3 regions of the Saccharopolyspora sp. 7B genome follow, and region 1 is predicted to be linked to each of the others. Evidence: riboswitches for the same ligand, from Rfam matches in the RefSeq annotation. Region 1 holds a riboswitch; each other region holds the start of a gene.
What was found. A riboswitch is a leader RNA that binds a small molecule or an ion and turns the genes downstream of it on or off. The one in region 1 is predicted to bind glycine.

Region 1 (10,022 bases):
CGCGGCCGCAGCCCGGCGGCCAGCAGCACGAACGCCACGGCCGGGACGACCAGCGTCAGGCCCACCAGCCGCACCAGCACCGAAGCGGCCAGCACCAGTCCGGCGACCGCGGCGGTGCGCGGACCGGGCACGCCGCGCCAGGCGAGCACGAAGATCACGGCCAGCAGCAGGACCTGGAACAGCAGGTCCGACATGATGTTGTGCTCGATCTGCACCTGGTAGGCGTCCAGCAGCACCGGCGCGGTGGCGAGCGCGGCGATCCAGCGCCGGGCGCCGAACCGCAGCAGCAGCACGTAGATCGCCACGCCGAGCGCCAGCCCCAGCAGGTGCTGCACCGCCGCCACCAGCGCCAGGTTCCCCACCAGCAGCAGCGGCCCGAGCAGCAGGACCTCGTAGCCGACGGGGTTGATGCCGCCGGGGTAGAACACCCCGAGGTCGTCGAGGTAGCGGAACGAGTCGATGTAGAGCAGCGCCGGGCGGTAGGCCAGCTGCGCGAGCACGCGCAGCACCACGCCGCCGATCAGCAGCAGCGCGAGCAGCCAGTGCGCGCGGAGGAGCCGCGCCGGCGCCGCGGTCACGGCGCCCCGGTGGCCGCGCGGAAGTCGTCCCACACGGTCCGCAGCCCGTCGGTCAGGTCCACCGAAGGCGCGTAGCCGAGCTCGCGGCCCGCCTTGGCGACGTCCACGATCACCGCGGGCATCTCGCCGTTCTTGGCGGGCACGTGCGTCACGGGCAGCGGTGCTCCGGTGGCGGCGCGCACCGCGTCGATCAGCTCCAGCACCGAGATGGAGCGCCCCGAGCCGATGATGGCGGTGCCGCCGTACTCCTTGTCGCAGGCGGCGAGGATGCCCTGCACCACGTCGTCGACGTGCACGAAGTCGCGGCTCTGCGCACCGTCGCCGTAGACCTCGACGCCCTCGCCGGCCAGCGCGGCGCGCATCAGCCGGGGGATGAAGCTGTCCTTGCGCCCCATGCCGGGCCCGTAGATGTTGGTGAACCGCAGCGCGGTGGTGGCGATGCCGTAGGAGCCCGCGTAACCGGACAGCAGCATCTCGCAGGCGGCCTTCGTCGCCCCGTACGGCGTGAGCGGGCGCAGCGGGAGGTCCTCGGAGATGGTGCCGTGCCCGATGTCGCCGACGACGGCGTTGGTGGAGGCGAGCACGAACCGGCCGACGCCGCGCCGCCGCGCGAGTTCCAGCAGTTCCTGGGTGACCTCGACGTTGGCCCGGTAGGTCTCGGCGGGCTGGTCCACGGAGCGCAGCACCGAGGTGATCGCGGCGAGGTGCACGATCGCGGTGGTGCCCTCGGTGACGGCGGCGTCCCGGACCGCGGGGTCGGCGAGGTCGCCCGCCACGTGGGTGATGAGCTCGCCGGGTTCCGCGGGTTCCTGAACGTCGACGATCGTGACCGGGGTGCCGCGTCCGGTCAGCGCGCGGACGACGGCGCGGCCGACGAAGCCGGAGCCGCCGGTGACCACCACCCTGCCGTTACTCTGCGTCCCGGAAATCTCGGGGGCCGTCGCTCGTTCGGGGGTTGTCTCCTCGCTTGGCACGGCTGAACTCTAACGGGCCGCCGCCGAGAGCTGTCGGCTAGCCCACACCGGTCGTCCACCGAATGGCAGCTTGCGCGACCCCCGTCCGTGCGCAGCGGGAGCGCCGCGGTCCGGCGCCGGGCGGTCAGCCGGCGTAGTGGTCGGCGAGCGCCTTGAGGCCCGCGCCGAAGACCCCACCGCCGAAGATCTCGTCCAGCTGCGCCTCGTGCGCCGCCTCGGCGTCGTAGTCGGCGTACCACTCCACGAACGACTCGCCGGTCGCCGTGATCGGCAGCACCCGGATGGTGCTGCGGTACGAGCGCACCGGGAACGGGCCCTCGGTGATCTCGTAGGTGCAGGAGCGGGCGGCGTCGTCGAGGCCCACGAGCCGTTCCCGCACCACTCCGCCGTCCCCGACGACGAGCCTGCGCACGGCGCCGAGCTCCGCCGGGGACGCGCCGCTCTCCACCTCGCTGGAACCGATGCCGGGGTGCCAGCGGGGCAGCCCGCCGAAGTCCCGCACCAGCGCCCACACCTCGTCGGCCGCCGCCGGGACCACCCTGCTCGCGTAGGACCGCGCCATCACGTCCTCCTCGTCGTCGTGCGCCGTCAGCGCTTGAGGTTCTTGAACTCCCTGGTGCGTTCGGTCAGCGCCTGCTCGACCGGGAGTCGTTCCATGCTGCTGGCCCCGTAGAAGCCGTGGCAACGCTTGGTGCGGCCCAGCACGTAGGCCGCGTCGGCCGGGGTGGCGATGGGACCGCCGTGGCACAGCACCAGCACGTCCTCCCGCACGTCGGCGGCGGCCGCGGACCACTCGTCGATCAGCGCCACGCAGTCGTCGAGGTCCTTCGCGGTCTCCGCGCCGATCGATCCGCCGGTGGTGAGGCCGAGGTGGCACACCACGATGTCGGCTCCGGCGGCCGTCATGGCGCGGGCGTCCTCGGCGGAGAACACGTACGGCGTGGTGAGCAGGTCCGCTTCCCGGGCCGCGGCGACCAGGTCGACCTCCAGCCGGTAGCTCATCCCGGTCTCCTCCAGGTTCTCCCGGAAGGTGCCGTCGATGAGCCCGACGGTCGGGAAGTTCTGCACCCCGGCGAAGCCGAGTTCCCGCAGCCGCGCCAGGAACGGCCCGGTGAGCAGGAACGGGTCGGTGCCGTTGACCCCGGCGAGCACCGGGGTGCGGTGCACCACCGGCAGCACCTCGCTCGCCATCTCCACCACGATCTCGTTGGCGTTGCCGTAGGCCAGCAGCCCGGCGAGCGAACCGCGCCCCGCCATCCGGTAGCGGCCCGAGTTGTACAGCACGATCAGGTCGATGCCGCCGGATTCCTCGCACTTGGCGGACAGCCCGGTGCCCGCGCCGCCGCCGATGATCGGTTCGCCCCGATCGGCCATGCCCCGGAATCGGCGCACCAGGGTCTCCCGGTCGAACCGCGTCATGCCCGTCCTCCTCGCGCGCGGACCTCGTCGAAGGCGCCGAGCAGCGCTTCGACGAAGCGGTCGTCGTTGATGTCGTGCGGGACGCGCACCAGGCGCCGCTGCTCGGTCTGGTGCACCTCCGCCTCCAGGGTCTCGAACAGGGCCCGGTCGGCGGCCGGGTCGTGGAAGGGCTGCCCCGGGACGTCCAGCAGCGAGACGCCGCCCTCGGGCAGCAGGAACCGCACCGGACCGGTGCAGGCGTTGAGCTTCGCGGCCAGGAACCGGGCGATCTCGCGGCATTCGTCCGCCGTGGTGCGCATCAGCGTGACCTGCGGGTTGTGCTCGTAGAACAACCGGTTCCGGTACCGCTCCGGCACGGTGTCCGGCGCCCCGAAGTTGACCATGTCGAGCGCGCCGCAGGAGCCGACGTAGGGCACGCCGCTGCGCGCGATCGCGTCCAGCCGGGTCTCGCCCGCGCTCATCACTCCCCCGGCGACCAGGTCGCACACCTCGGTGGTGGTGATGTCCAGGACCGCTTCGACGAGCCCGTCGGCGACGAGCTTCTCCATGGCGCGGCCGCCGGTGCCGGTCGCGTGGAACACCAGCGGGTCGTGGTCGGTGGCGAGCCGGTTCGCGGCCTCGGTGACGCAGGGCGTGGTCACCCCGAACATCGTCAGCGCCACCGCGGGCAGCTGCTCCACGGCCGGCACGGTGTTGCGCACGGCCCCGGCCAGCGCGTGCGCGGCGTTGCCGAGCACCTGGCGGGAGATCCGGTTGAGCCCGGCGACGTCGGTGACCGCCGGGAACATCGCGATGTCCGACGCGTCCACGTAGGACGAGATGTCACCGGAGGCCACCGTCGAGACCACCAGCTTCGGCACCCCCACCGGCAGCGCCCGCAGCGCCGGGGTGATCAGCGCGGTACCGCCGGAACCGCCCAGGCCCAGCACCCCGCCCACACCGCGTCGCGCGCCGAGCCACCGCTCGAACGCCAGCGCCATCGCCACCACGGCCGTGCCGCGATCACCGGTGAACACCGCCGCGGCCCCGCGCGGGTGCGCGGCGGCCACCTCGGCGGCGGACACGTCGGGGGCATCGGCGGACTCCGCGCCGGACGTGCCCACGTCGACGGTGATCACTTCCACGCCCGCGTCGGCGACGAGCCCGGCGACGTAGCGCAGCTCCGCGGCCTTCGTGTCGAACGTGCCCACCACGTAAGCCCGGCCCATCGCACCGCCCCTGCTCCCGGAATCAGCCCGCGAGAACCCTACTGCCGATCCGGCCCCGGCACAGCCCGTTGATCACGGTTCACCGGCCGGGTCCGCCACCGGCGCGGCACGATCCGAGCACCGGGTCCCCGCACGACGACGGCCCCCGGGTGCGCCGGGGGCCGTCGTGGGGGTGCGTCACTTGCTCTTGCCACCGCCGAGGAAGCGGTTCTTCACCTGCTCGATCTTGGCCTTGTTCTTCGGGTCGCTCGCGTACCGCTTGGCCTGGTCGATCGCCTTCTTGCCCTGCGGGCTCTTGGCGAAGTCGGTCACCTTCTTGAACAACGACATAGCAGCTCCCAGTCGGGCCGGTCGATCACGCTGCACCCAGGTTACCGGCGAATCGGACATCCGATCGAGGGTGTGACCGGGCCGATCCGCCGCGTCGCCGGATCAGCCGAGCACCCCGCCGACCTGGGCGTGCCCCTTGAGCAGGTTGCGGGCGATGGTGCGGCGCTGGATCTCGTCGGTGCCCTCGAAGATGCGCAGCAGCCGGATGTCCCGGTACCAGCGCTCGATGGGCAGCTCGCGGGTGTAACCCATGCCGCCGTGGATCTGCAGCATCCGGTCCACGATCTCGTTCGCCCTGGTGCCGCCGTAGAGCTTCGCGATGGACTGCGCGTGCCGGGAGTCGGCGCCCTGGTCGACCTGCCACGCGGCCTGCAGCACCAGCCAGCGCAGCGCCTCGATCTCCACCGCCGAGTCCGCGATCATCCACTGGATGGCCTGCCGGTCGGCGATGGGCGCCCCGAACGTCTGCCGGTTGCGGGCGTAGTCCATCGACATCTCCATCATCCGCTCGCAGCCGCCGAGGGCGCGGGCGGGCAACAGGTAGCGGCCGCGGCCGATCCACTGCATGGCCAGCTTGAAACCGCCGCCGACCTCGCCGAGCACGTTCTCCTCCGGCACCCGGACGCCCTCGAAGACCAGCGCTGCGGGCTGGCGGTCCCACTCGCCCATGATCTCGATGGGCTCCGACTTCCAGCCGGCGTCCCGGTCGGCGAGGAAGCAGGTGACGCCGCCGTCGGCGCCCTTCTCCTTGTCGGTGACGGCGAAGACCATGGTGAAGTCGGCATCGATGCCGCCGGTGATGAACGTCTTCTCCCCGTCGATCACCCACTCCGCGCCGTCCTTGCGGGCCGTGGTGCGGAGGTTCTTGGCGTCCGAACCCGCCCCCGGCTCGGTGATGGCGAAGCAGGACTTGCGCTCGCCCTCGATGGTGGGCACCAGGTAGCGCTGCTTCTGCTCCTCGTTGGCGTGGTAGAGGATGTTGTCCGCGTAGCCGCCGAAGCTGAACGGCACGAAGGTGCGGCCCAGCTCGATCTCGATCAGCGCGGTGAGCACGGCGGAGAGGTTCATGCCGCCGTACTCCTCGGGCGTCTGCACGCCCCAGAACCCGGCGTCGCGCGCCTTCTTGCGCAGTTCGGCCAGCTCCTCGCGGGTGAGGCCGCGTTCGTGGTCGCGCTCGCGGCGCAGCACCTCCGGCTCCAGCGGCATCAGCTCGCGCTGCACGAACGTGCGCACCCAGTCGCGGATGTCGCGTTCGGTCTCGGACAGGGAGAAGTCGACCATCGGTGGCGGGTCCTTTCGGCGAGGTCGGTGTGGCGAGGTCGGGGCTCAGGAGGATTCGGCGATGCGGCTGCGCAGTTCCCGCTTGAGCACCTTGTGGCTGGGACCCAGCGGCAGCTCGTCGACGAACACGACGCGGCGCGGGTACTTGTGGTGCGCGGTCTGCTCCGCGGCCCAGGCGATGATGGCCTTGCCCAGCGCCTCGTCCGGGTCCTCACCGCGTTCGGGCACCACGACCGCGCACACCTCCTCGCCGCGCCCCGGGTCGGGCAGGCCGATCACCGCGCACTGCGCGACGGCGGGGTGCCGGATCAGCAGCTCCTCCACCTCGCGCGGGTAGATGTTGTAGCCGTTGCGGATGATCAGGTCCTTCTTGCGGTCCACGATGGACAGGTAGCCCTCGGCGTCCTTGACGCCCATGTCACCGGTGCGGAACCAGCCGTCGACGAGCGCCGCCGAGGTGGCCTCCGGGTCGTCCAGGTACCCGGCGAACACGTTGTGGCCGCGGACCACGACCTCGCCGGTCTCCCCGGCGGGCAGCAGTTCGATCCGGTCCTCCACGGACGGTTCGGCGATCTCGACGTCGATGCCCCACAGCGCGTGCCCGACGGTGCCTGCGCGCGGCCCGAACGCGGGCTGGTTCACGGTGGCCGTCGGCGAGGTCTCGGACAGCCCGTAGCCCTCGTGGATCGGGGCGCCGAAGCGCCGCTGGAACCGCTCCAGCACCGCCACCGGCAGCGCCGCGCCACCGGACACGCACATCCGCAGCGAGGACAGGTCGTCGTCGTCCCCGGCGGCCTCCAGCATCCGGATGTACATGGTGGGCACGCCGTTGAGCTGGGTGATGCGGTGGTCCCGGATGAGCCGCAGCGCCTCGGCCGGGTCGAACTTGGGTTGCAGCACCAGCGTCGCGCCCGCCCGGAACGTGGTGTTCAGCGAGACGGTCTGCCCGAAGACGTGGAACAGCGGCAGGCAGCCGAGGATCAGGTCCTCGCGGCGGGTGTCGTTGGCGTCGAAGGCGTTCACCGTCGCGTTGAGCACCAGGTTCAGGTGGGTGAGCACCGCGCCCTTCGGCCGGCCGGTGGTGCCGCTGGTGTAGAAGATCACCGCGGGGTCGTCGGGCGCGCGGGTGGCGAAGGAGCGGACCGGTTCGGCCGCGGCCGCCGCCTCGCTCAACGAGTCCGGGGTCTCCGGGCCGGGCACCGACGGGCCGATCGAGACCAGCGGGATGCCGGCGCGGCGCGCCGATTCGGCGGCGAGCGCCAGCTGGCTCGTGTGCCCGACGACGAGCTTCGCGCCGGAGTTGCGCAGCAGGTACGCCGCCTCGTCCGGGACCAGCAGCAGCGGAACCGGCACCACGACCGCGCCCGCGGTGAGCACCGCGTAGTAGGCGCGCACGAAATCGATCACGTTGGGCGCCACGATCGCGACCCGGTCGCCCGGCTCGATCCCGCGAGCGCGCAGCGCGGCCGCGTGCGCCCGGACCTGCTCCCACAGCTCGCCGTAGGTCACCCGCTGCTCGCCCTCGACGACCGCGGGGTGCGCCGGGCGCAGCCGCGCCGGCTCGGCGAGGACCGAGGCGAGCGACAGCGTGGTGTGCGGCTCGACCCGCTCCGGGGACTCGTCGTCGTTGACCATCGTCCACCTCCGTGAGGATGTCGCCGGTGCGGGCGGCACGGTCGTCCGCCGTTGGACACCTGACGACTAACGTCGTTAGTTTTGGACTCTAGGACCACCCCGCGCACCGCGGCAAGAGCCGCGCACCGGACACTGATCGACACGATCCGCAGCGGACGCGGACGGGCACGGCGCCCACCGAGGGGGCGCCGACCGGCAGCGGGCGGCAGGCAGGAGCGCGGCATGGGCAGACCCAAGAGCCCCCAGCTCACCCGCGAACGCATCCGCGAACACGCGCTGGCGATCATCGACGGCCAAGGCCTCGAAGCGCTGTCCATGCGCAGGCTCGCCGACTCCCTCGGCGTCCGCGCCGCCTCGCTCTACAACCACGTGGCCACCAAGGAAGCGCTGCTGCACGACGTCGCCGACGGCGTGATGGGCACCGTCGACACCAGCGGGTTCGACATCGACTGGCCCACCGGCCTCACCCGCTGGGCCCGCTCCTACCGGGCCGCGCTCGCCGCCCACCCCAACCTGGTGCCGTTCATGGCGTCCGGACCGGCCCGCCGGGAGACCTCGCTGCGCCGCGCCGACGCCGTGCACGGCGGGCTGACCAGCGCGGGCTGGCCGCAGCGGTACGCCACGATGATCGGCGCCTCCACCAAGTTCCTGGTGCTCGGTGCGGCGATGGGCTCGTTCGCGGGCGGGTTCGTCGACGACGCCGAGGTCTACGACGAGCGGTTCCCGCACCTGCACGGCGCCCACCTGCTGCGCGAGCACGCCGCCGAGATCGACGACGACAGCTTCGAACTGGCGCTGCGGGCGCTGGTCGACGGCCTCCGCGCCCAGCACGCCCGGCTGTTCCCGCAGCGCTGAACTCCGCGCGCGGCGACGGGATCACGCTCACGTTCGGTTGACTGCGCTGTGTGATCTCCGTAGCGTTCCGGAGCACAACACAACACCGGACTACAACGCCGACGACGTCGTGCGGGAGAGTCTGCGCCCCGCCAGGAGCCCCTGGTCCGTGCAGGATGCGATTCCTGGGTGCAGCGCCGAAGGAGCAATCCTCCCCACCAAACTCTCAGGCCCCGCTACCGCGCGACAGCAGGCGATCACGGAGAAAAGCAGGGACCCGTGTCCCTCGCCCACGGTGCAAGCCGCCCTCGTGCGCGGTGAAACTCTCAGGCCAATGACTCCGGGGAGACCGGCAGCGCACGCCCGCGCCCATCGCCGTCGGAGGACCCCGGATATGGTTTCTGCTGGAAGTGGCCGCAACCGGTCCCCCTCGGACGTGATCGGTGCCCACCAGGAGGAGTTCCGCACCATGACGTCGTCGCCCCCCGCTCCGCGACGGACACCGCTGCACGAGGTCCACGAGTCCCTCGGCGCGCACTTCACCGACTTCGCGGGCTGGCGGATGCCGGTCCGCTACTCGGGGGACACCGCCGAGCACCAGGCGGTGCGGACCGCGGCCGGGTTGTTCGACCTCTCGCACATGGGCGAGATCGAGATCAGCGGCCCGGAGGCGGCCGCGGCGCTGGACCACGCGCTCGTCGCGAACGCGTCCGCGATCACGGTGGGTCGCGCCCGCTACACCATGCTGTGCAACACCGAGGGCGGCGTGCTCGACGACCTCATCGTCTACCGGCTGGACGAGCAGCGGTTCCTGGTGGTCGCCAACGCGGCCAACGCGGCCGTGGTCTCCGCCGAGCTCGCCGAGCGCATCGCCGGGTTCGACGCCGCGCACCGCGACGTCTCCGACGAGTACGCGCTGATCGCCGTGCAGGGACCGGAGTCGGTGTCGATCTTGGCGCCGCTGACCGGCACCGACCTGTCCACCGTGAAGTACTACGCCGGGTATCCCAGCGAGGTCGCCGGGAAGCAGGTGCTGCTGGCGCGCACGGGCTACACCGGCGAGGACGGCTTCGAGCTGTTCACCTCCCCCGCGGACGCGCCCGCGGTGTGGCGCGCGCTGACCGACTCCGGCGCCGAGCGCGGACTGGTCCCGGCGGGGCTGTCCTGCCGCGACACGCTGCGGCTGGAGGCGGGCATGCCGCTGTACGGCAACGAGCTGTCCGCCTCGCTCACCCCGTTCCACGCGAACCTGGGGCGCGTGGTGAAGCTGGACAAGCCCGGTGACTTCATCGGCAAGGCCGCGCTGGCGCAGGTCGCGGCGGCTCCGACGGAGCGCACCCTGGTGGGGCTGCGCACCGACGCGCGCCGCGCGCCCCGGCACGGCTACCCGGTGCTCGCCGACGGCGCCGAGATCGGCGAGATCACCAGCGGCGCCCCGTCCCCGACGCTCGGTCACCCGATCGCGATGGCCTACGTGGACCGCGCGCACAGCGCGCCCGGTACCGCGGTGCAGGTCGACATCCGCGGCAAGTCCATCGACGCCGAAGTCGTGGAACTGCCGTTCTACCGCCGCAAGGCCTGACACACGCCCGCAACGGGCTCTCGAAACCTTGACCGGACCGGGCCGGACCCGTCCGGCGCAGCCCAGATCGAACACCAGGAGGCAATTGCTCATGTCGACACCGGACCTGTTCAACGACCGGCTTGCGGTGGTGGATCCGGAGGTGGCCGCTGCTGTGGGGGCGGAGCTGGGTCGTCAGCAG
Region 2 (10,022 bases), on a different contig from region 1:
TGATCATGATGGCGGCGAGGTCGTCGCGGTGCTGGTCGACGACTTCGCGCAGGTGGTCGAGCTCGATGTTGCCCTGGTCGTCGCAGCGCACCACGACCACGCGCAGCCCGGCCATCACGGCGCTGGCCGCGTTGGTGCCGTGCGCGCTCGCCGGGATCAGGCACACGTCCCGCGCCGCCGCACCACGGCTGTGGTGGTAGGCGCGGATGGCCAGCAGCCCGGCGAACTCGCCCTGGCTGCCCGCGTTCGGCTGCAGGCTCACCGAGTGGTACCCGGTGATCTCGGCCAGCCAGCGCTCCAGGTCGTGCACGATCTCCAGCAGGCCGGTGGCGTCCTGGGCGGGCGCGAACGGGTGGAGCTCGGCGAACTCCGGCCAGGTGATCGGCTCCATCTCCGCGGTCGCGTTGAGCTTCATCGTGCAGGAGCCCAGCGGGATCATGCTGCGGTCCAGCGCCACGTCCGAATCGGACAGGCTGCGCAGGTAGCGCAGCAGCGAGGTCTCCGAGCGGTGCGCGTGGAACACCGGGTGCGTCATGTACTCGGAGGTGCGCAGCAGCGCGGTCGGCAGCGCGTCGTCGGTCTCGGCGTCCAGCTCGTCGATGCCGGCCAGCGAACCCCCGGCGATGCCGAACGCCTCCGCGACCCGCACCAGCGCTTCCCGAGTGGTGGTCTCGTCGCAGCTGACGCCGACGTGGTCGTCGTCGATGTGGCGCAGGTTGATGCCGCCGTCCCGCGCGGCGCGGACCACCTCGGCGGCCCGGCCGGGGACCTCGGCGACGAGGGTGTCGAAGAACTCGGCGTGCACGATGCGCACCCCGCCGCGGCGCAGCCGCTCGGCCAGCACCGCCGCCATCCGGTGCGCCCGCTTCGCGATGGCCCGCAGCCCGGCGGGACCGTGGTACACGCCGTACATGCCCGCCACCACGGCGAGCAGCACCTGGGCGGTGCAGATGTTGCTGGTGGCCTTCTCCCGGCGGATGTGCTGCTCGCGGGTCTGCAGCGCCAGCCGGTAGGCCTGGTTCCCGTCCGCGTCGACGCTCACCCCGACCAGCCGGCCGGGCAGCTGCCGCTCGATGCCCTTGCGCACCGCCATGTAACCGGCGTGCGGGCCGCCGAAGCCCATCGGGACGCCGAAGCGCTGCGTCGTGCCCACCACCACGTCCGCGCCCAGCTCACCGGGAGCGCGCAGCACCGTCAGCGCGAGCAGGTCGGCGCTGACCACCACCATGCCGCCGCGCTCGTGCACCTCGTCGATGACCGCCTGGTGGTCGCGGACCGCCCCGGACGCACCCGGGTAGGCCAGCAGCGCCCCGAAGAACTCGCCGTCCGGCAGCGCCGACGCGCCCGCGGACAGGTCCGCCACCACGACCTCGATGCCCAGCGGTTCCGCCCGCGTGCGCAGCACCGCGAGGGTCTGCGGCAGCACGTCGGCGTCCACCACGAACCGCGGCGACTTGGCCCGGCCCGCGCGGCGCACCAGCGTCATGCCCTCGGCCGCCGCGGTGGCCTCGTCGAGCATCGACGAGTTCGCGACCGGCACGCCGGTCAGGTCGGCCACCATGGTCTGGAAGTTCAGCAGCGCTTCGAGCCTGCCCTGCGAGATCTCCGGCTGGTACGGCGTGTACGCCGTGTACCAGGCGGGGCTCTCCAGCACGTTGCGCCGGATCACCGGCGGCGTGATCGTCGGGTAGTAGCCCAGGCCGATCATCTCGGTGTGCGGGCTGTTCAGCCTGGCCAGGTCGCGCAGCTGCTGGAGCGCCTCGGCTTCGGTGGCCGGTTCCGGCAGCGCCAGCTGCAGGTCCCGCTCGCGGATGCCGTCGGGCACCGCCGACTGCCCCAGCTCCTCCAGCGACCCGACGCCGATCACGTCGAGCATCCGGGCCAGCTCAGCGGGCAGCGGCCCGACATGGCGGTCGGCGAACGGAGTGCCGTGTTCCAGGGCGGCCAGCGGGATACGGTCTTCGGTCGTCATCGCCACACCTCATTCATCGCGACGGACAGGGCGGCAGCACGTGTGCTGCTCTCCCCCTCTGTCACTGTCCGCGACGCGAACGCCTGAGAGCTTCACCCGGTCCGTGGACCGGACTTGCACCGTCGGCGGGGAACCACGTCGGTGGTCCCGCTTTCCAGAGGTATCTCGCCCGTGCGGTCCAGCAGGCCTGAGAGGTTGTCGGGGAGGGTTTGCTCCTTCGGCGCCGCCGCTGACCAGGTCAACGGCGAACTCTCCCGCGCGGGGTCGGCGATGCACAGCAGCTTACCCGATCCGGTGACGGCCGAACGGTGCGATCTTCATCCCGCCCGATCATCCCAGCGGCACGGGGCGTGACATCGACGGGCGGTGACGCGACGGCCACGGCGCACCAGGAAGTCCTGGCCGGATCCGCCGACAGCCCGCGCACGACGAGCGGGACCGGACAGGCCGAACGGTGGCCTATGCACGAGGGGCCGAACAGGCCGAACGGCGCCTACGCACGACGAGCGGGACCGAACAAGCCGAACGGTGGCCCGCGCAGGGTGAGAGCGGCCGATCGGGTCGAGCGGTGGCCCACGCACCTGGCGCCGGCCAGGCCGGACCCGCGCCGGGCGGCTCGACGGCCTCCGCGGGCTAGCGCGCCTCGGCGATCAGCCGATGCGGCGGTCCCGGCGCCGCGACAGCTCGTCGGCGACCGGCTCGTCCGGCTCGGCACCGTCGGCGCGCTCGGCGGGGAACTCGTGGATGGTGCCGGTGATCTCGCGCATCGCGCCGCTGACCGCGATGCCGAACACGCCCTGGCCGCCCTGCAGCAGGTCCACGACCTCTTCGGCGGAGGTGCACTCGTAGACCGTCGTGCCGTCGCTGAACAGCGTGATGCGGGCCAGGTCCTCCACCCCGCGGTGGCGCAGGTGCTCGACCGCGACCCGGATGTTGTGCAACGAGACCCCGGTGTCCAGCAGCCGCTTGACGACCTTGAGCACCAGGATGTCCTTGAACGAGTACAGCCGCTGCGACCCGGAACCGGCGGCGCCGCGGATCGACGGCCCGACCAGCTTGGTGCGCGCCCAGTAGTCCAGCTGCCGGTAGGTGATCCCGGCGATCTGGCACGCCGCGGGGCCGCGGTAGCCGACGAGCTCGTCCGGCAGCGCGGTCTCCGGGAACGGCTTCGACCCCTCCGCGGCGGCATCCTCGCCAGGTGCTCGCTCCACCACGCCTGCCTCCCTCCGCCCGGCCGAAGCCGGCGAACCACCGAACCCGGCTCGTCGCATGATCACCACCCGAGCGCGAGGACGATCATGGAACCGGGGGTTTGACCTTCCCCGACCTGGAAAATCACATCGGGGCGATTCGCGCACTCCGAAGGTAAGCCCGCCCGGTGGGCGGGTCAACGCGACGCGCGGGGACGCCCGCCCACCCCGGGTGTGACGCACGCCCCGCCTTCGCGCACGCACCGCACCCGAAGCCGCACCCGCGCGGGCCCCGACATGCGAAAGGGGCTCCCGGTGCGTGCTGCACCAGGAACCCCTCGCGACGACGCGGGCGGCGGGGGGGGGGGGGCGCCCGCCCGCCGCGATCAGGTGTCCGCGCCGCGGAAGTCCTCCGGCGAGACCGAGTCCAGGAACTCCCGGAACTTCTCGACCTCGTCCTCCTGCTCGTCCGGGATGATCAACCCGGCTTCGTCCAGCACCGATTCGTCGGCGTGGATCGGCACCCCGATCCGCAACGCCAGCGCCACCGAGTCGCTCGGCCGCGCCGAGACCCGCACGTCCCCGTCGAAGATGAGCTCGGCGAAGAACGTGCCCTCCTGCAGGTCGGTGATCCGCACCTGCTCCAGGTCCCGCCCGAGGGCGCCGATGACGTCCTTGAGCAGGTCGTGGGTGAGGGGTCTGGCGGGTCGCACCCCCTGCTGCTCCAGCGCGATCGCGGTGGCCTCCACCGATCCGATCCAGATCGGCAGGTACCGCTCGCCCTCGGTCTCGCGCAGCAGCAGGATCGGCTGGTTGGCTGGTAGTTCCACTCGCACGCCGACGACGCGCATTTCGCTGCTCATCGACACATCGCCTCCTCCAGCGCGCCGAAGCGTGACATCCTTGGTCGAGGATCGCGCACCGACGCCTCTGACGCTACCCGCGATACGGCGGACACGCCGACCTCCGGCCGTCGTCCCCGCCCGGATTTTCCGCTCGGTGGACGGCTTTTCCGGCTCGTTCCCGGCCTCGCACCGACGGTGTCGCCGGTACCGGGCCTTTCCGTTGTCCGCCCCGGGCCGGGGCGGTCGTTGACGCCGTTGCGCACCGGTTCCGCGGCACCCGCAGGTGCTCACCGGACGCGATTCCCGCGACGTTTCCGCCGCGGACCGCCCCGGATCCGGGCGCCCGGCACCCGGGAGGGCGCCGACCGCTCGCGACGCGAACGATGTCCCCCGTCACGATACACCGCAGCACATCCCGCAGAACCCGTTCCGGAGTGCGGGAACCACCGGCTCGAAGATCGCTCGCAACGATCACCGCCGAGAACGATCGGGGCGGCGCCGGATGGCGTCGCCCCGATGCGCTCTGTCCGCGGAACGTCCGGCTCAGCGGCCCTGATCGTCGATGGGACCGGTCAGGAACACCAACCGGAACTTCCCGATCTGCACCTCGTCGCCGTTGGCCAGCACCGAGGTGTCCACCGGTTCCCGGTTGACGTAGGTGCCGTTGAGGCTGCCGACGTCGACGACGACGAAGTCGTTGCCCTCTCGCCGGAACTCGGCGTGCCGACGGGACACCGTCACGTCGTCGAGGAAGATGTCGCTGTCCGGGTGGCGTCCGGCGCTGGTGGTCTCCCTGTCGAGCAGGAACCGCGACCCGGCGTTCGGGCCGCGCTTGACCACCAGCAAGGCAGCCCCGGCGGGCAGCGCATCGACCCCGGAGGCCGCTGGCTCCGGGGTCGCACTCTCGGTGCTCTCCGGCTCCGAGAGGAACGGCCTGAAGACCGAGGTGGTCTCCGGTGACTGCTCCGGCGGAACGCCGCCGGGCCCGTCGTTCTGGCTCACCTGAGCTCTCCTCTGCGCGGATGGGTCGTGCAAGTGCGTTCAAACGTACCGTGCCGTCGCAGGCCGCAGACGCGGGACTCCCACCTCACGCCGTTCGCGAACCCGAGATCAACGATCATCCCTGGTCGATGATGCCTTGGTAGTCGCTCTCGCTGAGCAGTCCGTCGATCGCGGCCGGGTCCGAGAGCTTGATCTCGATCATCCAGCCGTCGCCGAACGGGTCGGAGTTGACCAGCTCCGGCTCCTGGTCGAGCTTGTCGTTGCGGGCGACGATCTCCCCCGCCAGCGGGGCGTAGATGTCGGAGACGCTTTTGGTCGACTCCACCTCGCCGATGCCGCCACCGGCCTCGACGGTCTCGCCCACCTCGGGCAGCTGCACGAACACCACGTCGCCGAGCTGCTGCTGGGCGTAGTCGGTGATCCCGATGCGCGCGGTGTCGTCGCCGGTGCGCCGCACCCACTCGTGCTCCTGGGTGTACTTGATCCCGTCCGGGGCCACTGGGGTCCCGCCTTCCTCGTCGTGCCGTGGGCGGGGCGAGGTGCCGCCGCACCCGCGCGATGATCGCCACGGGCCAGGCGAGCCTAGGTCGGGGCCGCTCCCGGCCGCAAGGCGGCCGAGCGTGATCGGGTCGGGACCGGCCGGACCTGGAACGATCAGGTCTTCAGCGTGCGGGCCGCGCGCACCGCGGCGATCACCTGCACCAGGTACAGCGCCCCCGCCCAGACGTACAGCGCGCCGCCCCAGCAGGTGAACGCGTAGGCGATCGGCCGCGCCACGCCCGCGAACGCGAAGTCCTCCTGCACGAGCAGCAGCAGCGGGAACGCGTACATCAGGCAGAACGTGGCGGCCTTGCCGAGGTAGTGCACCTCCGGCGGCTCGAACCCGTGCCAGCGCAGCACCGGCAGGCACAGGGTGAGGACCACGTCGCGGCCGATGAGCGCGGCCGCGGCCCACCACGGGATCACGTCGCGGAGCACGAACGCGACGAGGGTGGCGACGATGTAGAGCCGGTCGGCCGCCGGGTCCAGCAGCTCGCCGACGCGGCTGTACTGGTCGAGCCAGCGGGCGAGCTTGCCGTCGAGCCAGTCGGTCGCGCCGCTGACCACCAGCACCAGCAGCGCCAGCAGGTCGGACTGCGGGCCGAGCAGCAGCCAGAGGAACAGCGGGACCCCGGCGAGCCGCACGACGCTCAGCAGGTTGGGCCAGGTGAGCCACGGGTCGTCCCAGACGCTCGCGGCGACTTCCTTGATCCGGGCGATGCCCGGGTCGGGCGGCTGGGCGGGGTCCTCGCCCTGGCCCGCGGCGGGCTCCGCGGCCGGTTCGGTCCCGGGCTGCCCGCCGGTGCCGATCCGCGGGCCGTCCGGCTCCGGGGACGCGGGATCGCCCGCTCCACCTCGGCCTTCGGATCCGGCCGTGGTGCCGTCGGCGTCCTGCACCACAGCCCTCCCCTGACGCGGTTGTGCGTTCCGCCGCGAAGCGCTCACCTGCGCCTGCGGCTCCGGGGCGCCCGGGGGCGCCCGCACCGATCAGGGTGCCACACCCCCCTCGCGGTGGCCGGGGCGGCCAGGGGTGCGCGGCCGGTCAGCGGCGGTCGTGGCTCCAGCCGCGGCGCCGCATCTCGGCGTCGGTCAGGAAGCGGGCCCGGCCGCGGTCGTCCACGCCGGCCCAACGGGCGCGGCCGCCCACGCCTTCGAGGACGAACGAGTGCCCACCGCTCCACACCACGCTGCACGGGGTGGTGGGCAGTTCCGCCGCGTCGTCGTCACCGTCGGTGATGCCGTCCCGGTGAGTCGTCTCCACGCTGGTCAAAGCTTGACACCTCCATCACGGTCGTCGGCCGGACCGACCCCTTCGTCGACCGACCGCCTCCCCACCCACGCATTGTGTTCGACCGGCGACCGGGAGTTCCGCCGAATCCGCCTGGCCTGCGCCCAGCGGAAGCGACCCGACGCCGAATGGATGATCTTGAAAGTGCACGGGTTCGGCGCGGCCGAAGCGCGACCGACCGTTCGTCGCAGGAACCCGCGATCTTCGGTCGCCGCACCGGAAACCACCCCTCCCGTCGATCGACCATTGTGGACTGTCGGGCACGCGGGCGCCACGTCCGCGGACCCGGCGCGTCGCCGCCACCGCTCGCCGGCGCCGCGTGGGTGCTGGCGCGAACGGCCCCCTTCGGGTAGACCACCGGCATCCGTCCCACACATACCGCGGGAGGTCTCGACCATGGGTGCCCACGCCGACGCGCACCGGCGCAGCCTCGCCGACCCCGACGGGTTCTGGCTGGAGGCCGCGACCGGCATCGACTGGGACCGGGCGCCGAGCAGGGCGCTGGACGAGTCCGGGCGCTGGTTCCCGGACGGGGTGCTCAACACCTGCTTCAACGCGCTGGACCGGCACGTGCGCGACGGGCGGGGCGAGCAGGCCGCGGTCATCTGGGACTCGGCGATGACCGGCGAGGTGTCCCGCTGGACCTACCGCGAGCTGCTGGACCGCACCGCCCGCTTCGCCGGGGCGCTGCGGGCGCGCGGCGTCGGCAAGGGCGACCGGGTGATCGTCTACCTGCCGATGATCCCGGAAGCCCTGGTGGTGATGCTGGCCTGCGCGCGGATCGGCGCGGTGCACTCGGTGGTCTTCGGCGGCTTCGCGCCGAAGGAGCTCGCCGCCCGCATCGACGACGCCCGCCCGGCGATCGTGGTGGCCGCCTCCTGCGGGCTGGAGCCGAACCGGGTCGTGGAGTACAAGCCGATCGTCGACGAGGCGCTGCGGCTGGCCGAGCACCGCCCGGCCGGCGGCGTGCTGGTGTTCCAGCGCGACCGGGCGCGCGCCGAGCTCGGCCCGGACGACGCCGACGCCGCCGAGGCGCTGGCGGCCGCCGAGCCCGCCGACTGCGTGCCGGTGGCGGCCACCGACCCGCTGTACGTGCTCTACACCTCCGGCACCACCGGCCGTCCCAAGGGCGTGGTGCGCGACCACGGCGGGCACGCGGTGGCGCTGCGCTGGTCGATGGGCGCCATCTACGACATCGGGCCCGGGGAGGTGTTCTGGACCGCCTCCGACGTGGGCTGGGTCGTCGGGCACTCCTACATCGTCTACGGCCCGCTGCTGGCCGGGGCGACCACCGTGGTCTACGAGGGCAAGCCGGTGGGAACCCCGGACGCGGGGGCGTTCTGGCGGGTCATCGCCGAGCACGGGGTGAAGGCGCTGTTCACCGCGCCGACCGCCTTCCGGGCGATCAAGCGGGTCGATCCGGAGGCGGCCGAGCTCGCGCACTACGACCTGTCCTCGCTGCGCACGCTGTTCCTCGCCGGGGAGCGGCTGGACCCGGAGACCTACCAGTGGGCGGTGCGCACCCTCGGCGTGCCGGTGGTGGACCACTGGTGGCAGACCGAGACGGGCTGGCCGATCTGCGCGAACCTGCGCGGCCTGGAACCGATGCCGATCAAGCCGGGATCGCCGACGGTGCCGGTGCCCGGGTTCGACGTGCGGGTGCTCGACCAAGCGGGCGCGGAGGTGCCGCCGGGAGTGGACGGTGCGATCTGCATCAAGCAGCCGCTGCCGCCGGGGATGCTGCCGACGCTGTGGGGCGACGACGAGCGGTTCCGCGAGTCCTACCTGTCCCGGTACCCCGGCTACTACCTGACCGGCGACAGCGGGCACGTGGACGAGGACGGCTACGTGTTCGTGATGGGCCGCACCGATGACGTGATCAACGTGGCGGGGCACCGGTTGTCCACCGGATCGATGGAGGCGGTGCTCGCGGCGCACCCGGCGGTGGCGGAGTGCGCGGTGATCGGCGTGCACGACGCGCTCAAGGGCCAGGTGCCGCGCGGTTTCGTGGTGCTCAAGTCCGGCGTCGAGGTCGACCCGGCGGAGCTGCGGGCGGAGCTGGTGGCCGCGGTGCGGGACCAGATCGGGCCGGTCGCGGCGTTCCGGGACGTGGACGTGGTGGACGGGCTGCCGAAGACGCGGTCGGGGAAGGTGCTGCGCAAGTCGATGCGGGAGATCGCCGACACCGGCGAGGCGAAGGTGCCCTCGACCATCGAGGACCCGGCGGTGCTCGACGCCCTCCGAAGCGCGCTGCGCGGGCAGCGACCGAGTTGATCGGCCCGTTCGCCCGGGCGGGCAGGCCGTTCATCCGGCGTTGATCGGGGGCGGGCAGGCGGCGTTTTGGGTCCGTTCGGGTGCTGTCCGCGCCGGATGGGTGGTCTATACCTTTTAGGACCTCGTTTCCGACCGGGAGTTGCCGATGCCCCTCACCCCCGTGCGCGCCGCGACGGCGGCCCTGCTGACCGGCGTGCTCACCGCCGGAGTCCTGAGCACCCTCACCCCCGCCGCCGCCGCGGATCCGCAGGCGCGGCTGCACCAGGTCGTCCCGGCTCCCGAAGCGGTGCGGGAAGCCCCCGGCGTCGCGTTCGAGCTGACCGCCGACAGCGCGATCACCGCCGACCGCGGCGCGACCGAGGTGGCCGACCGCCTCGCCGAGGTGCTGCGGCCCGCCACCGGGTTGCCGCTGGCGGTCGGCGACGGCGACGGCCGCGTGCAGCGCCTCGACGAGCCGGAGACCGGGCCGGAGGGCTACCGGCTGGAGGTCACCGCGGACGCGGTGACGCTGCACGCCGCCACCGACACCGGCCTGTTCCACGGCGTGCAGACGCTGCGCCAGCTGCTCCCGGCCGAGATCGAGAGCCCGCAGGTGCAGGACGTGCCGTGGACCGTGCCCGGCGGGGAGATCACCGACCGGCCGCGCTACGAGCACCGCGCCGCCGGGCTCGACGTGGCCCGGCACTTCTTCGACGTCGACTCGGTGAAGCGCTACATCGACCAGCTCGCGCGGTACAAGGTGAACTTCCTGCGCCTGCACCTGAGCGACGACCAGGGCTGGCGGATCCAGATCACCGATTGGCCGCGGCTGACCGAGCACGGCGGCAGCACCGAGGTCGGCGGTGGTCCCGGCGGCTTCTACACCCAGCAGGACTACTCGGAGATCGTGGCGCACGCCGAGTCCCGGCACA
Region 3 (10,022 bases), on a different contig from region 1:
CGATGTAGCGCTGCGCCCGCAGCCGCGACCGCCGGTACGCGTCGCTGCGCTGCGCGAACACCTTCGCCGAATAGCGCTCGCGGCGGTGCGCCTGCGCGACCCGCAGCCCCGACACGTTCTCCTGCAGGTCCGCGTTGACCGTGCTGACCCGCTCCCGCGCCTCCGCGTACGCCGTCGACGACACCCGCCGGAAGATCACCGTCGCCACCACCAGCGGCGGCAGCACCGCCAGCGCCACCAGCGCCAGCGACAGGTCCGTCACCAGCAGCGCCACCGCGATCCCCACGATCGTGAACGCGCTCACCACCGCCGTGGCCAAGCCCGTCTGCAGGAACGACGACAACGCGTCCACGTCCGTCGTCATCCGCGTCATGATCCGGCCCGCGAGTTCCCGCTCGTAGTAGTCCAGCCCGAGCCGCTGCAGGTGCGCGTAGCTGCGCACCCGCAGCAGGTACAGCAACGTCTCGCCGGTGCGGGCCGTCACCACCGTCTGCACCTTGATCACCAGCCAGCTCACCAGCACGATCACCGCGCCGACCGCCGTCACCAGCCACAACGTCCCCGGATCCCGCGCGTCCACCCCGCCGTCCACGCCGTGGCGCACCAGTGACGGCAACGCGACCGACCCCAGCGCGTCCGCCGCCACCAGCAGCACCGTCAACGCCAAGCCCCACCGGATCGGCCGCAACAACCGCGCCAACCGGAACCCCGGATCGGGCGCCGTCGCGTCCACCCCGGACAGCCGCGGCGCCGCCACCGCCGGCGGCAGCGCGCGCAGGCCCTCCGCCAGCTCCGGGGTCAACGGCGTCGCCGCACCCGAACCGCCGCGAGTGCCGCGCACCCCGCCCGGCACCGCCACCGCGCGCGTCCGCTCCGGTTCCTCCGCCGCCGGCCACAGCTCGGCGGTCGGGGCCGCATCGGCCGGCACCGGATCCGGCTCCGCCGCACCCGCCGCGTCGATCTCCTCCCCGGGGCCGGCCAGCAGCGAGCGGAACAACCCGCACCGCTCCCGCAGCTCCTCCTGCGTGCCCACGTCCACGACCCGGCCCGCGTCCAGCACCGCGACCCGGTCCGCCAACGCCAACGTCGACCGGCGGTGCGCGATCAACAACGTCGTGCGCTGCGCCGTCACCGACCGCAAAGTGTCGTGGATCGCCGCCTCCGTCGCCGGATCCACCGCCGACGTCGCATCGTCGAGCACCAGGATCCGCGGATCCGACAGCAGCGCCCGCGCCAACGCCACCCGCTGGCGCTGGCCACCCGACAACGTCAGGCCCCGCTCACCGACCAGCGTCCCGTAGCCCTCCGGCAGCGCCGCGATGAAACCGTGCGCCTCCGCCGCGCGCGCCGCCGCCTCCACCTCCGCGTCCGTCGCGTCCGGGCACCCGTAGGCGATGTTCCCGCGGATCGAATCCGAGAACAGGAACGCCTCCTCGAACACCACGCCCACCGCCGAACGCAGCGACTCCAGCCGCAGGTCCCGCACGTCGTGCTCGGCCCCGCCGTCCGCCGCGCCGATCCGCACCGCACCGTGCTGCACGTCGTAGAACCGCGGCAGCAACAACGACACCGTCGACTTGCCCGACCCCGCCGGACCCACCAGCGCCACCGTCTCGCCCGGCTCCACCAGTAGCGATACGTCCCGCAACACCTGCTGGTCCCGGGTGTAGCCGAAACCGACCCCGTCCAGCCGGACCCGCAGCGGCACCTCCGGCAGAGCCACCGCACCCGGCCGGTCCCGCACGTCCGGCCGCGAATCGATCAGGTCCGTGATCCGCTCCATGCCCGCCCGCGTCAACTGGCCCTGCACCAGCACGCTCGCCATCATCCGAGCCGGGCCGCCCAACATCGCCACGTACGCCGCGAACGCCACGAACGTGCCCAGCCCCACCTGGCCGTGCAGCGCCATCCAACCGCCGAGGCCCAACACCCCCACCTGGCCCGCCGCGGGCAGCACCGACAAGCTCGCCTGCGGGAGCGACGTCATCCGCGCCGTGCGCAGCCGCTCCGCGAACAACCGGCGCGCACCCGACTCCAACCGGGCCACCTCGCGGGCCTCCTGGCCGAAGCCCTTCACCACCCGGACTCCGGACACCGTCTCCTCGACGTGCTGGGCGATGTCCGCCGCCCGCTGCTGCGCCGACCACGTCGCCGGGAACAACCGCTTCTTGCTGCGCGCCGACACCGCCGCGATCAACGGCACCACCACCAGCACCACCGACGTCAGCAGCGGCGACAACCACACCATCGCCACCAGCGCGAACGCCATCAGCACCACGGTCCCGGCCGCCAGCGGCACCATCGACAGCAGCGCATTCACCAGCTGCAGATCGCTGATCGCCCGCGACGCCACCTGGCCCGTGCGCAACGCGTCCTGCTTGCCGCCGTCCAAGCGCTGCACCGAGCCGAACACCGCGCGCCGCAGGTCGTGCTGCACGTCCAGCGCCAACCGGCCCGCTGAATAGCGGCGCACGAACGCCGCCCCGAACCGGAACACCCCCAGCCCCGCCAACGCCGCCGCGAACCACCACAACCGATCGGTGCCGCCCGCCACCGCGTCGTCCACCGCCGCCTTCGTGATCAGCGGGACCAGCGCCTCCAAGCCCACCGCCGCCACCGACGCGCCCAACGCCAGCAGCATCGCGACCGGGTGCCGCCGGCAGGCGGCGAACAATCGGCGGATCCAACCAGGACGGGAACATTCGCTGCCGGAGTCGCTCACCAGGCCAGGTTAGGTGCCGGGGACGACGGGGATCCGGGGGCGCGGCGGCGGCGCACCGGCGCTCACCTGAGCGAGGAAGGGAACCTTCCGGTCATCGGTGTGAGGAAGGGAACCTTCCTGTCACGGGTGCGAGGAAGGGAACCTTTCGATCACGGGCGGGATGAGGGGAACCTTCCTGTCACGGGTGCGAGGAAGGGAACCTTTCGATCACAGGCGCGATGAAGGGAACCTTCCTGCCACCGCCCCGCACGAAAGAGGGGACCTCCCCACTCGAGCAGGAAGATCCCCTCCGATCGAACAGCGCCACCTCAGGTGATGTCGCGCCGCCCGCTGAAGTACCAGCCGCCGAGGACGAACAGCGCCGCGTACCCGGCGAAGGTCAGCATGCTCAGCCACCACGGATGCCCGTAGGACCCGCCGAAGACGAAGTGCAGCACCTCGAACAGCCCTTGCGGCACGTACTGCTCGTCGGGCCCGGCGGTGGCGCTGATGAAGATCGGCACGGCGAGGTTGCCGACGATCCCGCTGCCCGCGGCCCCCGGCAGGTAGGCGCTCACCCCGGACGCGTCGGAGCCGACGAGGAACAGGTCGACGATGAACTCGAACACGAACTTGTAGACCAGCAGCACGATGATCACGATCACCGGGTTGGCGACGAGGGCGCCGAACCCGACGCCGAGCAGCGTCCACAACACCATCGCGAGGAGCCCGGCGGCGCACACGATGAGCCAGTCCGGACCTTCGCCGAACCCGTCGAGCCCGGCGCCCGCGATCGCGCCGAGGCTCGCCGACAGCACGTTGACCAGCCCGTACAGCAGGCCGAGATTGGTGTAGGCGATGAGCTTCGCCCCGAGCACCGCCCCGCGCGGGTTGCCGGTGAGGTACGTGGTGGTGATGCTCTTGTTCCGGTACTCCCCGGCGAACGCCAGCGCCCCCACCAGGCCGGCGAAGATCGTGCTGAAGTTCGTCGACATCGACATGGTGAGCAGGCCCAGCGGCAGCGGCCGCCCGATCTCCTGCTCGATCGAGGACATGTAGCCGAACCCGGTGCCCATCCAGCTGGCGCCGAAGCTCAGCAGCGCCACGGGGATGAGCAGTGCCCACCACAGGTTGGTGGTGAAGAGCTTCCGGAACTCGGACTTGACCAGGCCGTCCATCAGGCGCCACCTCCGAATCCGCCGTGCTGCTGGTACGGGTTGGGGCCGCCGGGCGGTGCCCAGCCACCGGTGCCGGGTGGCGGACCGCCGGGCGGGTGCTGGTTGCCGACGTACTGGCCGCTGGTGAGCTGGAAGAACAGCCGTTCGAGGTCGACCTGCTCCTCCTGGATCCCGTAGACGGCGACCCCGGCCTGCAGGGCCAGTTCGGCCACCGACCGGGAGTCGGAGCCGGTGACGGCGATCCGCCCGTCGGGCAGCGGTTCGACCGCCAGCCCGGCCGCCTGCAGCGCGTTCACCAGCGCCTGCGGATCACCGGCCTGCACGAGCACCCGGTTGCGCTGCTGCGCTCGCAGCTGGTCCAGGTCGCCGTTGTAGACGCACTCGCCGCGGCTCACGATCACCACGTGGTCGACGGTGTGCTCCATCTCGCGCAGCAGGTGGCTGGAGACGAGCACGGTGCGCCCGGACGCGGCGAACGACTTCAGGAAGCCGCGCAGCCACGCGATGCCCTCCGGGTCGAGCCCGTTGGCGGGTTCGTCCAAGATCAGCACCTGCGGATCGCCGAGCAGCGCCGTGGCCAGCGCCAGCCGTTGCCGCATGCCCAGCGAGAACCCGCCCGCGGCCCGGTTCGCGGCGCCGGTCAGCCCGACGAGGTCCAAGGCGTGGTCGACCTGCTGGTCGGGCACGTTCATCGCCGCCGAATAGCAGCGCAGGTGGTTGCGCGCCGTGCGGGACGGGTGGAAGCTCTGCGCCTCCAGCACCGCCCCGACCACGGTGGCGGGGTTGCGCAGCTGCGCGAAGGGCACCCCGTTGACGGTGGCGGTTCCCGACGTCGGGTTCACCAGCCCCAGCACCATGCGCAGCGTCGTCGTCTTGCCGGATCCGTTCGGGCCGAGGAACCCGGTCACCACACCGGGGTGAACGGCGAAGCTGAGGTCGCGGACCGCGCTGACCGGCCCGAAGTTCTTGCTCAGGTTCTGCACCAGGATCCGGCCGCTGCCGTCGTGCACACGCTCCTCCATCGTCGCTCGGCCCCGCCGGGTGCTCGCGAGCGCGGGACGCGGACGATCACGCTCGGGCGCGGGGCCGGTCCCATCCTGCCTGACCGGCCCGCCCCGACAGGGAGGAGTTCGGAAATCAACCGGTCCCGTGCTGCGGCCAGGCGATGGGCCGTTCCGGCCCGGGCCGGCGCGCTGCGGTGGGCCGGCCGTCCTCGGGGCGGGGGGAGCGGTGGTGGCGGACCGGCGCGCTGCTCGGCCAGCGGCCGGTGGGCTGCCGCCCCTCGGCGTCCGGGTCGGGCTCGTCCGCCGGGCCGTGGCGGCCGGTCGGGGCGGCGGGCGCGGTGCGGTCGCCGATGAGGCCGCGGTGCACCATCAGCCACGACTCGCACGGCCAGCTGCGGCTGCGCACCGCGCCGGAGCAGGCGGGGCAGCGGCCGTCGGCATCCGGGTGGTGGGCCTCCAGCAGGGCCCGGAGCCCGCTGGTGAGGCGGTGCAGCTCTGACCTGGCGACCGGTAACAGCTCCTCGGTGCCGCCTTCGATGGCCACCCGCTCCAGCCGGGCCAGCCGGTCCAGGACGGCCTCCCGCATCTTCGCGTCGTCCACGTGCCACTCCCCGCGTCGTACGGTCATCGCGCGCGCTGATCGGGGCGGAGAACGCGGGCCCCGGTGGCGCCCGCGACGAGCACCGCCGCAGATCGCCGCGGCTTGGCGCACTCCCATCGGCAGCTCACCCGGCCGACTGCACCGAACTCACTCGGTCGAGTGGACTTCCGGTTGTGGCGGGGAACCGGGCGTTCGTCACGCTGCGCACGTCGGAAATCAAGCGTTCGTGTCCTACACTGGGACCTGGCGGCCTGCTCCCGGTGACCCCCAGGCCGGTTGAGCGGGCCGCCCTCTAACCCCTTCCGGGGTCTTCTCACCTCCGCGAGTGAAACTCGCCGGTCTCGCCGCGCAGTGGTCTCGGATGGTCTCGCGGTTGCGGATCCGCTCAGACCAGCACCGCGTCCGGGGCCGTGCTCGGCAGCCCGTGCGCCAGCGCCACCGCCTCGCTCACCAGCAGCCCGCCGTGCGCGTTCAAGCCCCTGGCCAGCGCCGCATCCGCCCGGCACGCCGCCCGCCAGCCCTGATCGGCGATCCGCAGCACGTACGGCAACGTCACGTTCGTCAACGCGTACGTCGAGGTGTTCGGCACCGCGCCCGGCATGTTCGCCACGCAGTAGAACACCGAACCGTGCACCCGGAACGTCGGATCCTCGTGCGTCGTCGGCCGCGAATCCTCGAAGCACCCGCCCTGGTCGATCGCCACGTCCACCAGCACGCTGCCCGGCTTCGACCGCGCCACCAGCTCGTTCGACACCAGCTTCGGCGTCTTCGCACCCGGCACCAGCACCGCGCCGATCACCAGGTCCGCCGCCCGCACCGCCGACTCCACCGCGTACGCGTTCGACGTCACCGTGCGGATCGCGCCCCCATGCGCCGCGTCGATCTCCCGCAGCCGGTCCACGTCGGTGTCCAGCACCTGCACCTGGGCGCCCATGCCCGACGCCACCCGCGCCGCGTTCAACCCGGCCACCCCGCCGCCGATCACCACCACCCGCGCAGGCGGTACTCCGGGCACGCCGCCCGGCAGCACACCGCGACCACCCTGCGGGGTCAGCAGCGCCTGCGCGCCGACCTGCGGGGCGAGCCTGCCCGCGACCTCGCTCATCGGCGCCAGCAGCGGCAACTCGCCGCGCGCCGTCTGCACCGTCTCGTAGGCGAGAGCCGTCACCTCGGCGCGCAGCAACTCGTCCGTCAACTCCGCCGACGCCGCCAAGTGCAGGTAGGTGAACAGCACCTGGCCCGCCCGCAGCCGCGGGAACTCCTCGGCCACCGGCTCCTTCACCTTCAGCACCAGCTCGCCCTCGGCCCACGCGTCCGCCGCGGACGGCACGATCGTCGCGCCCGCCGCCGCGTAATCCTCGTCGGGGATCGACGAACCGAGCCCGGCGCCGGCCTCCACGAACACCGCGTGCCCCCGCACGGCCAGCTCGTGCACCCCTGCCGGCCCCCCCGCCACCCGGTACTCGTGGTTCTTCACCTCACGCGGCACTGCGACCTTCACCCGGTCCGCCTCCCGACACCACGACCGAACACCGACCCCAGCATCATCCGCCCGGCGCCCGCACCCCGCCGCGAGGAAGGGAACCTTCCGGTCACCGGTGACAGGAAGGTTCCCTTCCTCGCTGTGATCCGGGCGGCTGGGCGTTGACACCCGCCCACGTCCGTTTATCGTTGCCGGGCACGACCACAACCGCACAGCGCCGCAGAACCCGAGCGGGAGAGACCCTGCGCAACGCAGGGCGCCGAAGGAGCAAACCCTCCCCGCAAAACTCTCAGGCACCCATGACCGCTCGGGCGAGGCCACTCTGGAAAGCGCGCGCCCCGGCGCCGCACCCACGGTGCAAGCCGCGAACCACCGCGGCGAAGCTCTCAGGTCCCGAAACAGAGGGGGAGGCCCGCGAACCCAGGGCACACCCGTGCCCGCGATGGTGAGGAGCCTCCATGTCCCTGCCCGAACGGCTGCGCTACACCGAAGAGCACGAGTGGATCGAGGACCGCGGCGACCTGGTGCGCATCGGCATCACCCCGTACGCGGCCCAAGCGCTCGGCGACATCGTCTACGTGCAGCTGCCCGAGGTGGGCGAGCGGATCGAATCCGGCGCCTCCTGCGGTGAGCTGGAATCGACCAAGTCCGTCAGCGACCTGTTCGCGCCCGTGACCGGCGAGGTCGTCGCCGTCAACGCGGCCGCCGCCGACGACCCCGCGGTGATCGGCTCTGATCCGTTCGGCGAGGGCTGGCTGCTCGAAGTGCGTGCCGAGCAGACCGGTGCTGTGCTCACGGCCCAGGAGTACGCCCAGTTCACCGGTGGTGAGTAGGCCGGGGCTGAGGGGGGCGGAGCTGTGACGATCAGCGTCTTCGACCTCTTCTCGGTGGGCATCGGCCCGTCGAGTTCGCACACCGTCGGCCCGATGCGGGCGGCGCGGATGTTCACCGCGCGGCTGCAGGACGACGGTCTGCTCGGTCAGGTCGACAAGGTGAAGGCCGAGCTGTTCGGTTCGCTCGGCGCGACGGGGCACGGCCACGGCAGCCCCAAGGCGGTGCTGCTCGGCCTGGAAGGGCACGACCCGGAGACGGTCGACCCGGCCGCCGTCGCACAACGGGTGGAGACGATCCGCGCCGACGGCAGGTTGTTGCTGGCGGGGGAGCGCGACATCCGGTTCTCGGTGGACCGCGACCTGGTGATGCACCGGCGCAGGTCGCTGCCGCTGCACCCCAACGGGATGCGGTTCGCGGCGTTCGGCGCAGGTGGGGAACTGCGGTCCGCGGTGTACTACTCCGTCGGCGGCGGATTCGTCGTCGACGACGAGGCCACCGGCACCGACCGGATCAAGCCGGACGAGACGCCGGTGCGCCACCCGTTCCGCACCGGCGACGAACTGCTCGCCCGGGTCGCCGAATCCGGCTCCCGGATCAGCGACGTCATGTTCGACAACGAGCTGTCCTGGCGCTCCGCCGAGGACGTCCGCGCCCGGCTGCTGCACATCTGGTCCGTGATGCAGGAGTGCGTCGACAACGGGTGCCGCAACGACGGGGAACTTCCCGGCGGGCTGCGGGTGAAGCGGCGCGCCGCCGCGCTGCGGGCGAACCTCGGCGAGCAGGACGACGCCATGGAATGGCTCACCCTGTTCGCGCTCGCGGTCAACGAGGAGAACGCGGCAGGCGGACGGGTCGTCACCGCGCCCACCAACGGTGCCGCCGGCATCGTTCCCGCGGTGCTGCACTACTACGTGCGCTTCGTGCCGGGGGCGAACGAGCAGGGCGTCATCCGGTTCCTGCTCGCCGCCGGTGCCATCGGGGTGCTGTTCAAGGAGAACGCGTCGATCTCCGGTGCCGAGGTCGGCTGCCAGGGCGAAGTCGGTTCGGCCTGCTCGATGGCGGCCGCCGGGCTCGCCGAGGCGATGGGCGCGACGCCGTGGCAGGTGGAGAACGCCGCCGAGATCGCGATGGAGCACAACCTCGGCCTCACCTGCGACCCCATCGGCGGGCTGGTGCAGATCCCGTGCATCGAGCGCAACGCCGTCGCCGCGGTCAAGGCCGTCACGGCGACGCGGATGGCGCTGCGCGGCGACGGCAGCCACTTCGTGTCGCTCGACAAGGTGATCAAGACGATGCGGGAGACCGGGCGCGACATGAAGGTCAAGTACAAGGAGACCGCTCGCGGGGGGCTCGCGGTGAACGTCATCGAGTGCTGAGAGCGCTTCGCCCGCCCGGCGCTCGAAACCGCGCGGGGCGGTGGGAGCAGGGGAACCTTCCTGTCACGTCGCAGGCGTGGACCACCGGCGTGGGTCGATGCGAGCGGGGGAACCTTCCTGTCACCGGTGCGATGAGGGGAACCTTCCTGTCACGCTCGGCCTCGTCCGGAGCCGTGGTGGCCGGTGTGGTGGAGTGCGGCGGTGGTGTTCCGGCGGGCCGCGCGGTGGTGGTTCCGGATGACGGGGAGGTTCCCTTGCAGAATTTAGGATGCGCACAACTCAGTTGCGCGCAACTTGAATTAGGGCTAATGTCGGCCACGTGCAGGAGGCGGGGATGAGCGCGGACTCGGCGCTGTCGCTGGACCAGCAGGTGTGCTTCGCGCTCTACAGCGCGTCGCGCTCCTTCACCAACCTGTACCGGCCGTTCCTCGACGAGCTGGGACTGACCTACCCGCAATACCTGGTGATGCTGGTGCTCTGGGAACACGACTCGCTGGCGGTCAAGGACCTCGGGGCGATGCTCAAGCTGGACTCCGGGACGCTGTCGCCGCTGCTGAAACGGCTCGAAGCGAGCGGACTGGTGGACCGGCGGCGCAGCACCCGCGACGAGCGGTCCGTCGAGATCGGACTGACCGAGCGGGGGCGGGAGCTGCGGCAGCACGCCGAGCAGATCCCGAACCGGGTGCTCGCCGCCAGCGGCATGGAACTCGAGGAGGTGCTGGCGCTGCGCTCCACGCTGCACCGGCTCACCGCCAACGTGGACCAGGCCGCGCACCGGGCCAGGGCCGCCGTCGCCGACGGCGTCCCCATCACCGACGAACTCCTGCGCGGGACCACGACACAAG

Region 2: linked by a shared signal. The riboswitch ahead of gcvP (aminomethyl-transferring glycine dehydrogenase) and the one ahead of gcvT (glycine cleavage system aminomethyltransferase GcvT) in region 1 are both predicted to bind glycine.
Region 3: linked by a shared signal. The riboswitch ahead of gcvH (glycine cleavage system protein GcvH) and the one ahead of gcvT (glycine cleavage system aminomethyltransferase GcvT) in region 1 are both predicted to bind glycine.

Annotation. Positions count from the first base shown of each region.
Region 1 is NZ_JAIUKC010000132.1:22,734-32,755, forward strand. It holds gene LCD33_RS29460 (hypothetical protein) at 1-578, opposite strand, end outside; gene LCD33_RS20505 (NAD-dependent epimerase/dehydratase family protein) at 575-1,480, opposite strand; gene LCD33_RS20510 (SRPBCC family protein) at 1,677-2,114, opposite strand; gene LCD33_RS20515 (phosphoenolpyruvate hydrolase family protein) at 2,141-2,971, opposite strand; gene LCD33_RS20520 (Tm-1-like ATP-binding domain-containing protein) at 2,968-4,179, opposite strand; gene LCD33_RS20525 (hypothetical protein) at 4,357-4,509, opposite strand; gene LCD33_RS20530 (acyl-CoA dehydrogenase family protein) at 4,612-5,790, opposite strand; gene LCD33_RS20535 (long-chain fatty acid--CoA ligase) at 5,836-7,425, opposite strand; gene LCD33_RS20540 (TetR/AcrR family transcriptional regulator) at 7,648-8,280, shown strand; glycine riboswitch at 8,383-8,511, shown strand; glycine riboswitch at 8,512-8,610, shown strand; gene gcvT (glycine cleavage system aminomethyltransferase GcvT) at 8,729-9,841, shown strand.
Region 2 is NZ_JAIUKC010000079.1:45,656-55,677, forward strand. It holds gene gcvP (aminomethyl-transferring glycine dehydrogenase) at 1-1,972, opposite strand, end outside; glycine riboswitch at 2,137-2,239, opposite strand; gene LCD33_RS13870 (MerR family transcriptional regulator) at 2,623-3,243, opposite strand; gene LCD33_RS13875 (bifunctional nuclease family protein) at 3,549-4,025, opposite strand; gene garA (glycogen accumulation regulator GarA) at 4,551-5,009, opposite strand; gene gcvH (glycine cleavage system protein GcvH) at 5,125-5,508, opposite strand; gene LCD33_RS13890 (CDP-alcohol phosphatidyltransferase family protein) at 5,664-6,269, opposite strand; gene LCD33_RS13895 (hypothetical protein) at 6,592-6,810, opposite strand; gene LCD33_RS13900 (propionyl-CoA synthetase) at 7,234-9,111, shown strand; gene LCD33_RS13905 (beta-N-acetylhexosaminidase) at 9,257-10,022, shown strand, end outside.
Region 3 is NZ_JAIUKC010000133.1:16,744-26,765, reverse strand. It holds gene LCD33_RS20660 (ABC transporter ATP-binding protein) at 1-2,641, opposite strand, end outside; gene LCD33_RS20655 (ABC transporter permease) at 3,031-3,879, opposite strand; gene LCD33_RS20650 (ABC transporter ATP-binding protein) at 3,879-4,889, opposite strand; gene LCD33_RS20645 (hypothetical protein) at 5,017-5,511, opposite strand; gene ald (alanine dehydrogenase) at 5,870-6,985, opposite strand; glycine riboswitch at 7,189-7,283, shown strand; gene gcvH (glycine cleavage system protein GcvH) at 7,426-7,800, shown strand; gene LCD33_RS20630 (L-serine ammonia-lyase) at 7,825-9,177, shown strand; gene LCD33_RS20625 (MarR family winged helix-turn-helix transcriptional regulator) at 9,512-10,022, shown strand, end outside.